3 regions of the Pectobacterium parvum genome follow, and region 3 is predicted to be linked to each of the others. Evidence: riboswitches for the same ligand, from Rfam matches in the RefSeq annotation. Region 3 holds a riboswitch; each other region holds the start of a gene.
The links. A riboswitch is a leader RNA that binds a small molecule or an ion and turns the genes downstream of it on or off. The one in region 3 is predicted to bind thiamine pyrophosphate.
Positions count from the first base shown of each region.

Region 1: it holds a riboswitch for thiamine pyrophosphate, as region 3 does, so the genes downstream of both, thiC (phosphomethylpyrimidine synthase ThiC) here and thiB (thiamine ABC transporter substrate binding subunit) in region 3, are expected to answer to the same signal.
Region 2: it holds a riboswitch for thiamine pyrophosphate, as region 3 does, so the genes downstream of both, thiM (hydroxyethylthiazole kinase) here and thiB (thiamine ABC transporter substrate binding subunit) in region 3, are expected to answer to the same signal.

Region 1 covers NZ_CP087392.1:457,663-460,926, forward strand. Annotated here, with positions in the region: gene thiC (phosphomethylpyrimidine synthase ThiC) at 1-1,689, opposite strand, end outside; TPP riboswitch at 1,848-2,001, opposite strand; gene LOZ86_RS02040 (Rsd/AlgQ family anti-sigma factor) at 2,124-2,585, opposite strand; gene nudC (NAD(+) diphosphatase) at 2,694-3,264, shown strand, end outside.
Region 2 covers NZ_CP087392.1:3,324,602-3,327,865, reverse strand. Annotated here, with positions in the region: gene LOZ86_RS14940 (DUF4062 domain-containing protein) at 1-276, opposite strand, end outside; gene LOZ86_RS14935 (hypothetical protein) at 324-590, opposite strand; TPP riboswitch at 1,187-1,283, shown strand; gene thiM (hydroxyethylthiazole kinase) at 1,321-2,115, shown strand; gene thiD (bifunctional hydroxymethylpyrimidine kinase/phosphomethylpyrimidine kinase) at 2,112-2,915, shown strand; gene psiE (phosphate-starvation-inducible protein PsiE) at 3,069-3,264, shown strand, end outside.
Region 3 covers NZ_CP087392.1:4,049,630-4,052,893, reverse strand. Annotated here, with positions in the region: gene thiP (thiamine/thiamine pyrophosphate ABC transporter permease ThiP) at 1-736, opposite strand, end outside; gene thiB (thiamine ABC transporter substrate binding subunit) at 712-1,692, opposite strand; TPP riboswitch at 1,776-1,872, opposite strand; gene sgrR (HTH-type transcriptional regulator SgrR) at 1,910-3,264, opposite strand, start outside.

The sequences.
Region 1 (3,264 bases), 1.1 Mb from region 3:
GTCTTCCCAGCGGAATTCGAAGCGTGCTTTTGACATGGCGTTATCACGGATCTGCGCGCCGGGGTGGCCTTTCGCCAGATCGGCGGCGTGGGCGGCGATCTTATAGGTAATCAGCCCCTGTTTGACGTCTTCTTTGTTCGGCAAGCCAAGATGTTCCTTCGGCGTCACGTAGCAGAGCATCGCGCAGCCGAACCAGCCGATCATGGCAGCCCCGATGCCGGAGGTGAAGTGATCGTAACCCGGTGCGATATCAGTGGTGAGTGGGCCGAGCGTATAGAACGGCGCTTCGTGGCAGTGCTCCAGTTCTTCGGTCATGTTGCGGCGGATCATCTGCATCGGAACGTGGCCGGGGCCTTCGATCATCACCTGAACGTCGTATTCCCAGGCAATCTTGGTCAGCTCGCCCAGCGTATGCAGCTCGGCAAACTGGGCTTCGTCGTTGGCATCCTGAATGGAGCCCGGACGTAAGCCGTCCCCCAGCGACAGCGCGACGTCGTAAGCGGCACAAATTTCACAGATTTCACGGAAGTGCTCGTACAGGAAGCTCTCTTTGTGATGCGACAGGCACCACTTCGCCATAATGGAACCGCCGCGTGAGACGATGCCAGTCAGGCGTTTGGCGGTCATCGGGACGTAGCGCAGCAGCACGCCGGCGTGGATGGTGAAATAGTCCACGCCCTGTTCCGCCTGCTCCAGCAGCGTATCGCGGAACATTTCCCAGTTCAGGTTTTCCGCCACGCCGTTCACTTTCTCCAGCGCCTGATAAATCGGTACTGTCCCGATTGGCACGGGGCTGTTGCGCAGAATCCACTCACGGGTTTCGTGAATATAGCGACCAGTGGAGAGATCCATCACCGTATCCGCGCCCCAGCGGGTAGACCAGACCAGCTTTTCTACCTCTTCTTCGATGGAGGAGGTCACGGCGGAGTTACCGATATTGGCGTTAACCTTCACCAGAAAATTACGACCGATAATCATCGGTTCCGATTCTGGGTGGTTAATGTTGGAAGGAATAATGGCACGGCCGACTGCCACTTCCTGACGAACGAATTCCGGCGTGATGTTTTCTGGCAGGAGAGCACCGAAACTTTGCCCTGGATGCTGCTGGCGCAGCACATCGCCGCGAATGCGCTCGCGTCCCATATTTTCGCGAATGGCGATAAATTCCATTTCGGGGGTAATCACGCCCTGTCGCGCATAGTGAAGTTGAGTAACGCGTTTGCCCGCTTTAGCACGTAAAGGTCGTGGCAAGTGCTCGAAGCGCAGATGATCCAGACCGGCATCCGCCAGACGCTGTTGGGTGAAATCGGAGCTGACGCCAGATAGCGCTTCGGTGTCGTGACGTTCTGCAATCCAGCTGGCGCGCAGCTTCGCTAACCCAATGCGGACATCGGGTTGCGCGGCGGGATCGCCATAAGGCCCTGACGTATCGTAAACCGGGATTGGCTCATTGGGTTCGTATTGGGGATTGTTTTTACTGCCGCCGAGTAGCGTCGGGCTAAGCTGAATCTCCCGCATCGGTACGTGGATGTCATCACGCGAGCCCGCAAGGTAAATGCGTTTGGAATTGGGAAAGGCGGTTCCCTGTAAGGTTTCAATAAACTGCTGGGCGGCGGCACGCTGTTCACGGCGACCCGATTTGGATGCTGTGGATAGCTCTGGTTTTACAGATAATGGTTCTGTAGACAATGGGTTTACAGATAACGGTTCTTTAGACAAGGGTTCTGTAGACATAGCAAGTTCCTGTAAGACGTAAAGGGAAGATTGCTTGTCTGGAGCCGGAGGGAGTAATAATGATATTGAGTGTCAGAGCAGGTAGGTGGGAATACACAGCCTTGGGCTCAATGAGGTGCATTACTCTTGTTCCCTTCGCAGGTATTAACCCGATCAGGTTCCGCGGATCCCGAATTAACGGTCTCAGCCTGTGCGCTCATAAGTTTCGTAAAACGATTGATTTCGTAAAACAAAACATGAGCACGCTAGGCACTCCGACAAGATATGCCCGTCTCTTAAACGGGCCAATAAAACCCCTACACTGTATGTCGGCAAAACGCGGATGTCAAAGCGTGCCGCTTTTGCCTGTGCAGCGTGTGATGATTTACTTAAATAGCGTCAAAGAACCACTATTTGTCGTAAATCTGCTGGATCATGTTGTCTTCTAACGTAAAACGCTCTTCCAATGCTTCGCCGACGTGAGAGAGTGCCTGCTGGAATTCGAGGCAGTTATCATGGTCGATGGCTGCCGCCAGATGGCTATCGTAAAACGTCATGATTTGCTGCGTGTTATTTTGCAGGGCGAGGTCGAGCTGGGTGGAAAGCGCTAATACTTGTTCGCTGTGGGCCGATGCTTCATGCAGCATTTTTTCGTATAAATGAAAGTGGCCGGTAGAAAGATAGTCCACCAGATTCTGGCAAAAATTATCCAATGCCTCTTCATCCAGAAGAGAAAGCGTTTCCTTGTTCGGCTTGATGCCAACCAGATGATAGTAAGCCACCAGAAGCCGCTTACGCGCTTGTAGCCATTGGTCGATTAACGCATTATTGCTACCAACGTATTCAGTTAGACTTTGTAGCTGGTTTAGCATTGTTGACTCCGTGAACGGTAAGAAATAACTGAAATCCCAGTTATAAAACTTATGTAATCACTCTGAATGTAAAATGCCAGTGAAGTGGCAGTGGAGCAATAAAAAGATATGGAACAGACGCTAAAAGGTGACGAAACCGGCTGGTGGGTGGTTAGCGATGCGGTACAAATCTGGCTCCCTCAGGGAGAATTGCCGCGCGGAACGGCTACGGCGTGGTCGTTGCAGGGGAAAACGGCTCGTCAAATCGGTGAATGGCAAGGGCTGCCTGTCTGGCTGGTCTGTCAGGGACGAGATTCCGATATGGCATCAGTTCGCCAGTTGCTCGATCAGGACGTCGGCTTATTCCAACTGGCGGGGCGAGGCGTACAGCTGGCTGAATTCTATCGCTCCCATCGTTTTTGCGGTTATTGCGGCCATGAAATGGTGCGGAGTAAAACCGAGCTGGCGTGCTTATGTCACCATTGCAAAGAGCGCTATTATCCGCAGATCGCGCCTTGCATCATCGTCGCGATTCGCCGTGGCGAGGAAATTTTGCTGGCACAGCACAATCGACATCGCGGAAACATGTACACCGTGCTGGCCGGATTTGTCGAAGTGGGCGAAACGCTGGAGCAGACGGTCGTGCGTGAGGTGATGGAAGAAAGCCAAATTCAGATAAAAAACCTGCGCTATGTGAGCT
Region 2 (3,264 bases), 730 kb from region 3:
TAAACCTTTTGAGACCGCATAATCAAATTCCTTTTCAGTGTAACTCAAACCATCTTCTGCGACAGAGCCATAACGGCCACCAATGATCAGCAGATAGTAATCACAGTCATCAATTACTTTTTTTATGAATTCCCATTGACCTTCATCGATTGCTGGGAATAACTCCATTCCTGCTGGGATGCAATCCATTTCTATTAGCGTCTGTATAACGTGTTTCCGTTCCTCTTCCAAATCCGTAAACGTTGAACTTACGAAAACCTGGTAACGTTTATCCATTTCTATCCCTTAAAAGAGGAAGGGGCATGAAGCCCCTTCATTCAACATTAACCCGCGTGGCGGTAGGAATCACGCATACCATCACGATAGCCTTCAGCAAATGCTGCTTGTGGGCTTTTATGGCGTACAGTGCCCGCTTGGCTATCAGGTAAAACATGCAAATTTACCCAGACTTGTTCCGTTCGAGATAAGCCTGATTGGTAGCCTTGATCGTAGGCGCAGCCACAACATTTATGCCGCCCCTCACCACCTTGGTCATCTGGCAGGTTAATGAAAGCCGTATTGTATCGATGAGACTTATTACAGATTGTCATGTGTAGCTCCTTATGAGCACTAATTGGTATTTACATGACCATCCAAGCTCGGCACAATCAAACCGTAGAAATGAAAGTGAGGCTAACAAACGTTATGAGTCTGCAAACTCATGGTGGTCATGCTTCATAAGCCGGATTCACAATTTATGAATCCGGTTTTTTTATGCCTGTCATTAACGCGATATCTATATGTAGTGTATTAATTTCATTAAAATACTACATGCTGGGTATTTTAGTTGAGATTCTTTTGAGTGCAAAGCTTGATTTTGAGGTTGAATTTAGATTTCGACAGGTTAAGAAACGCGCAACCCTTGTCTGAGAAGGCTTACAGAAATGTCAATAACGCGCAAAAAAAATGAAAATTTGATCGAATGTAGATTTCTTTTACGGAAAAATATAACTCGCTGAATTTTTAGAGCGCCTGTAGTGATATCTGGTTTGGGAAGCTTGAAAACTAGAACCTCGTTTAGCCCACTGACTGCGGGTCATCGCAATACTTCTGGCACACAAGCGGGATTGGATGTCCATTTACAATACCTCCCACTGGCATTATCCTGATCGAAGATTAATAAAACATTAATCGCAACATTTTGATTTTAAATGACTCGGGGTGCCCTTCTTTGTGAAGGCTGAGAAATACCCGTACCACCTGATCTGGATAATGCCAGCGTAGGGAAGTCACGGTATGCCCCACCGGTTGCCGCCTTCTTCCACGCCGGTTGGGAGACTTATGAACACGCGACCCGCCGACTTTTCTGCCGCTCAGGCAGCAACATCACTCACTCAATTCCGTTCTGCTTCGCCGCTGGTGCACTGTCTGACCAATGATGTGGTGCAATCTTTTACTGCTAATGTGCTGCTGGCGCTGAATGCGTCGCCTGCAATGGTGGTCGATCCCGAAGAAGCCGCGCAGTTCAGCGCGGTGGCCGATGCGCTGCTGATTAATGTCGGGACGCTGGAGCGCACGCGAACTGAGGCGATGCGGGCGGCGGTAAACAGCGCACATCAGGCGGGTACGCCGTGGGTGCTCGATCCGGTTGCAGTTGGTGGGTTGACCTTTCGGAGTGAATTTTGTCGGGAATTGCTGGCGTGGAAGCCGACGGCGATTCGCGGCAATGCATCTGAAATCATGGCATTGGCGGGGTTAGCTGCACAGGGGCGTGGCGTGGATAGCGCCGATGATTCGCTGGCGGCGCTCCCTGCTGCGCGCGAACTGGCGCGGCAAGTGGGGACGATGGTTGCAGTGACCGGCGTGGTGGATTATGTCACGGACGGCGAGCGAGATATCGCGGTAGCTGGCGGCGATAGCATGATGACGCGCGTGGTCGGGACGGGCTGTGCGCTGTCGGCGGTCGTCGCGGGTTTCTGCTCTTTGGAGGGGGATCGCTTATCGCATGTAGCGGCAGCGTGCTATGTCATGGCGTTAGCAGGGCAGCAGGCGGCTTCGGTGGCGCAGGGGACGGGGAGTTTTATACCCAACTTCCTCGATAGACTTTATACCCTGCGCGCGGAGGATCTGGCATGAAGCGTATCAATGCGTTGACGATTGCGGGCACCGATCCGAGCGGCGGTGCGGGTATTCAGGCGGATTTAAAAGCCTTTTCTGCGCTGGGGGCTTACGGCACCTCGGTCATTACCGCGCTGGTGGCGCAAAACACATGCGGCGTGCAGTCCATCTACCGGATTGAACCGGATTTTGTCGCGGCACAGCTGGATTCCGTGCTGAGCGATGTGCGTATCGACAGCGCCAAGATTGGGATGCTGGCGCAGACCGATATCGTTGAAACCGTTGCCGAACGCCTGCGTCATTACGCGGTGCCTTTCGTGGTGCTGGACACCGTGATGCTGGCGAAAAGCGGTGATCCGCTGCTCGCGCCGGAGGCGGTGGAATCGATCCGTCGTGAGCTGCTGCCGCGGGTGTCCCTGATTACGCCCAATCTGCCGGAGGCCGCCGCGTTGCTGAATACGTCGCCTGCCGCCAACGAGCGGGAAATGCGTGAGCAGGGGGAAGCACTGCTGGCGATGGGCTGTCAGGCGGTGCTGATGAAAGGCGGCCATCTTAGTGAAGCGGAAAGCCCAGACTGGCTGTTCAGCCGGCAGGCCGAGCCACTGCGTCTTAGTTCCCCACGCGTGAATACGCGCCATACGCACGGCACCGGCTGCACGCTGTCTGCTGCGCTGGCGGCACTGCGACCACGTCACGATAGCTGGGGCGAGACGGTCAAGGCAGCGAAGGATTATTTACAGCAGGCATTACAGCAGGCGGACACGCTTGAAGTCGGGCACGGCATCGGCCCCGTTCATCACTTCCATCGCTGGTGGTAACACCATAAGTAAATTGACTTGTACTTTGCGTGACATATTTGTCAGTAATTTCAAACTAAATTAAGCGTGCTCGGCATAGACAGCACGCGGTTCGTCCGGTTACTTTGCTGTGAATTATTGGCGTTAATGTGAAATAGGGTGTGGGGATAACATATGGCAGGTTCTGCTCGCAGTGCGATGGCTGCCAAGGCGCTTCAGACGATACTCAATATCGGCCTGCTGGTGCTGGCGATCATTCTGGTGATTTTTTTAGTCAAGGAAACGTTCCATCTGGCGAAAGTGCTGCTGATCTCCAGCGAGAAAGATTCCTCCTATCAGCTGATAGAAGGCATTGTGATCTATTTCCTGT
Region 3 (3,264 bases):
GCAGCGCCGCGCGCCCCGGATCGTAATCAAAGCTTAATGCCTGATAGATAGCTAGCTCGATCGTGGTTGCCTGCGGGCCGCCGCCCAGCGACAGCACTGTGGCAAAGCTGGCGAAGCAGAGCATAAAAATCAGCGCGCCCGTGGGTAAAATCTGTCGGCGCAGGGCGGGCCATTCCAGCAGGCGGAAATGCTGCCAGCTGTTCATGCCCAGATTGGCCGCCAACTGACGCTGCTCGGTGGCGATGCCTTCTAACGACTGCAACAGCAATCGGGTTGCCAGAGGCAGATTGAAGAAGACGTGCGCCAGCAGGATGCCCTGCAACCCAGAGGGCGAAAACGTGTATTTCAGGTCAAACCAGCCCAGCGCAGAGGCCAGCCAGCCTTGCCGACCATAAACGCTGAGCAGGCCAAAAACGGCGACCAGCACGGGCAGCACCAGCGTCATTGCGCACAATCGTAGCAGCCAGCGGTAACCGGGAAAGCGACGTCGATACAGCGCTCTGGCAAGGAAGATCGCCGGAACGGTGGAAAACAGCGCAGAGAGAAAGGCCTGCCAGAAGGTAAACCGGATGACATGCCAGAGATAGCTGTCATGCCATAGCGTGCGCCACTGGCTTTCTGGCGCCTGTAGCCACAGGGCACCGAAAGCCAGTGCGGCAACGGAAATTAACAGCGTTGTGGCCAGTAACCCTGGCCACAGACGTCCGCCGATCAGTGGCTGACGGCGCGTTGCCATGCCTGAATCCACTGTGTCCTTTGGTCAGCGACTTCTTGCGCGCTGAACTGCATGGCTTTTTCCGGCACCGCGAGCGTCGCGAAGCCTGCTGGCAGATCAGTTTTAACCGCCGGATACATCCAGTTCGTGGTAGGAATAGCCTGTTGGAAGGTTGGGCTCAGGATGAACTGCATAAAGCGTTTTGCCAGCTCGGGATTTTTGCTGGACGCCAGCTGCCCGGCGACTTCAATTTGCAGATAGTGCCCTTCGCTGAAGGTCGCTGCTGCGTAGTTGTCTTTCTTCTCTTCAATGATGTGATAGGCTGGCGACGTGGTGTAGCTCAGCACCAGATCCGCTTCCCCTTTCAGGAACAGACCGTAGGCTTCGCTCCAACCTTTGGTGACGGTAACGGTTTTTTTCGCCAGCTTCTGCCAGGCTTGCGGCGCATCGTCGCCATACACTTTCTGCATCCACAGCAGCAGACCGAGTCCCGGCGTGCTGGTGCGTGGATCCTGATAGATCACTTTCCACGGTTCGTTGCTGTCCACCAGCTCATGCAGGCTTTTCGGCGGGTTCTTCAGCGTATTTTTGTTATACACAAACGCGAAATAGCCGTAGTCATAAGGAACGAACGTCTTATTGTTCCAGCCGCCCGGCACCGTGACGGCGCGGGTGTCCAAATTGTGTGGCGCAAACAGGCCGGTTTGTTCTGCTGCCTGCAACAGGTTGTTGTCCAGTCCCAGAATGATGTCCGCTTTGCTGTTTTTGCCTTCCATACGCAGACGGTTTAGCAGCGAGGCACCGTCTTCCAGTGCGACGAAATTCAGTTCGCACTCGCACTCTTTTTCAAATGCGGTCTTGATGATAGGGCCCGGACCCCATTCGGAAGCGAACGAATCGTAGGTATAAACGGTAAGCGCAGGCTTGGCGAAGGCCGAAGCAGAGAGTAGTAACAGGCAAGGCAGGCTGATTTTCAGCGCGGTGGCTGAACGGTGTAGTAATTGATTTAACACTTTGCACTCCTGAGAATCATAGGGTGGCAAAGGACTTTGAGGCAGCAATAAGCCGCACTCTCAAATCCCTTCGCCGGTATTAACCGGATCAGGTTCGACGGGTATCTTCTCAGCGAAAAATTTTCCGCACCCCGTTGAGAACGGCACATTGTAAAGGGTTAAGTCGGGCGGCGAAAGGCTCTCAGCGTTCCGGCGGTGCAAACCAGGCGGATTTAAAATCAAACCAGCCCAACATATTCATCCTGACGCCGCGCATACTGCGCTGCCCTTGAAGTTGCAGCCAGTGGTGCAACAGCGGATACAGTTGGCCGCTATCGATCAGTTTTTCACACCATTCCGCCATCGGCAGTGAGTGATTGCGCCACTGCTGCGCGTCCGCATGCAGATCGTCATCCAGACAGTGCTGCACCAGTGGGAGTTCGTAGAGCATCGCGAACAGGGAGAATTCGAGCGGCAAATAACAATTCACGCTGCTAAACCAGATATCGCTTTCGGCATTGCCTTGATACCAGTCTTCGTAGCTGACCGTCTGGATATGCAACGTGACGCCGTGCTGCGCCAGTAGCGTGCGCATAATCTCGCTTAATATCCGGTATTCAGGATGCGCCTGATAGAACGTGAGTGTGACTTCAGTCAGCCCTTTTGGAAGGGATTGCGGCACATCGGGATGGTGATGGTGCCAGCGCGGCAGCAGGCTGTAGGCCGGTGACCAGTCACGCTGGTTGCTGGTATTGGCGTGGTTGAGTAGCGAAATCGGGTTAAATACCTGTCTGAGCCACTGCTGCGCTTCCGGTCGTGATGCTAACGGCGAACGCTTGTCGAACAGCAGGAAATAGCCGCCTTCTTCCATCCGGCTTTCTAACTGTTCGTGACGAGAATTGTCAGACTGGAGCTGGATGGACACCGGCATTTCCTCCGGTTCGTCCGGCAGGACCCAGATATTGACCTCATCAATCAACGCCCGATAGCCAAAATAATCATCGAAGGCGTGGATCTTCAGTTGATTGCTGTTATTACGCACCACGGCGTAAGGGCCGGTGCCAATCGGGTGTTGGGCAAAATCCGGTAGCGTTTTCCACTCTTGCGGCAAAATCATGGCGTGCACGCTGCCTAATAGCCACGGTAGCCATTTATCTGGGCTGTTTAGCTGGATATCGATCACGAATGGCATCGGCGACGTTACGGCTTCAATATGAGAAAAGAGTGGAAGCGGAATAAGACGAGAGAGTGATGTGGTGATGTCATCCATTGTGAGCTCGCGCCCATGATGAAAGCGGATGGCTGGGCGCAGATAGAAGCGCCAATGCAGGGGGGAGATCATCTGCCAGTGATGAGCCAGATCGGGTTCAATTTCCCCATTTTCCTCATTTATATTGGTGAGTCCGCTGAAAATTTGCCGGGCAATGTGCATCTCTGAACGCCGTAGCGCCGAGCCGGGCAGTAAATTGCGTAAAGGACGGTAATAGAGGATGCGCAGAATGTGTTTCCCCTGCCGGAAGCTCCGCCCAAGGTGGGCAAGTAGCATCTGGCGCACCG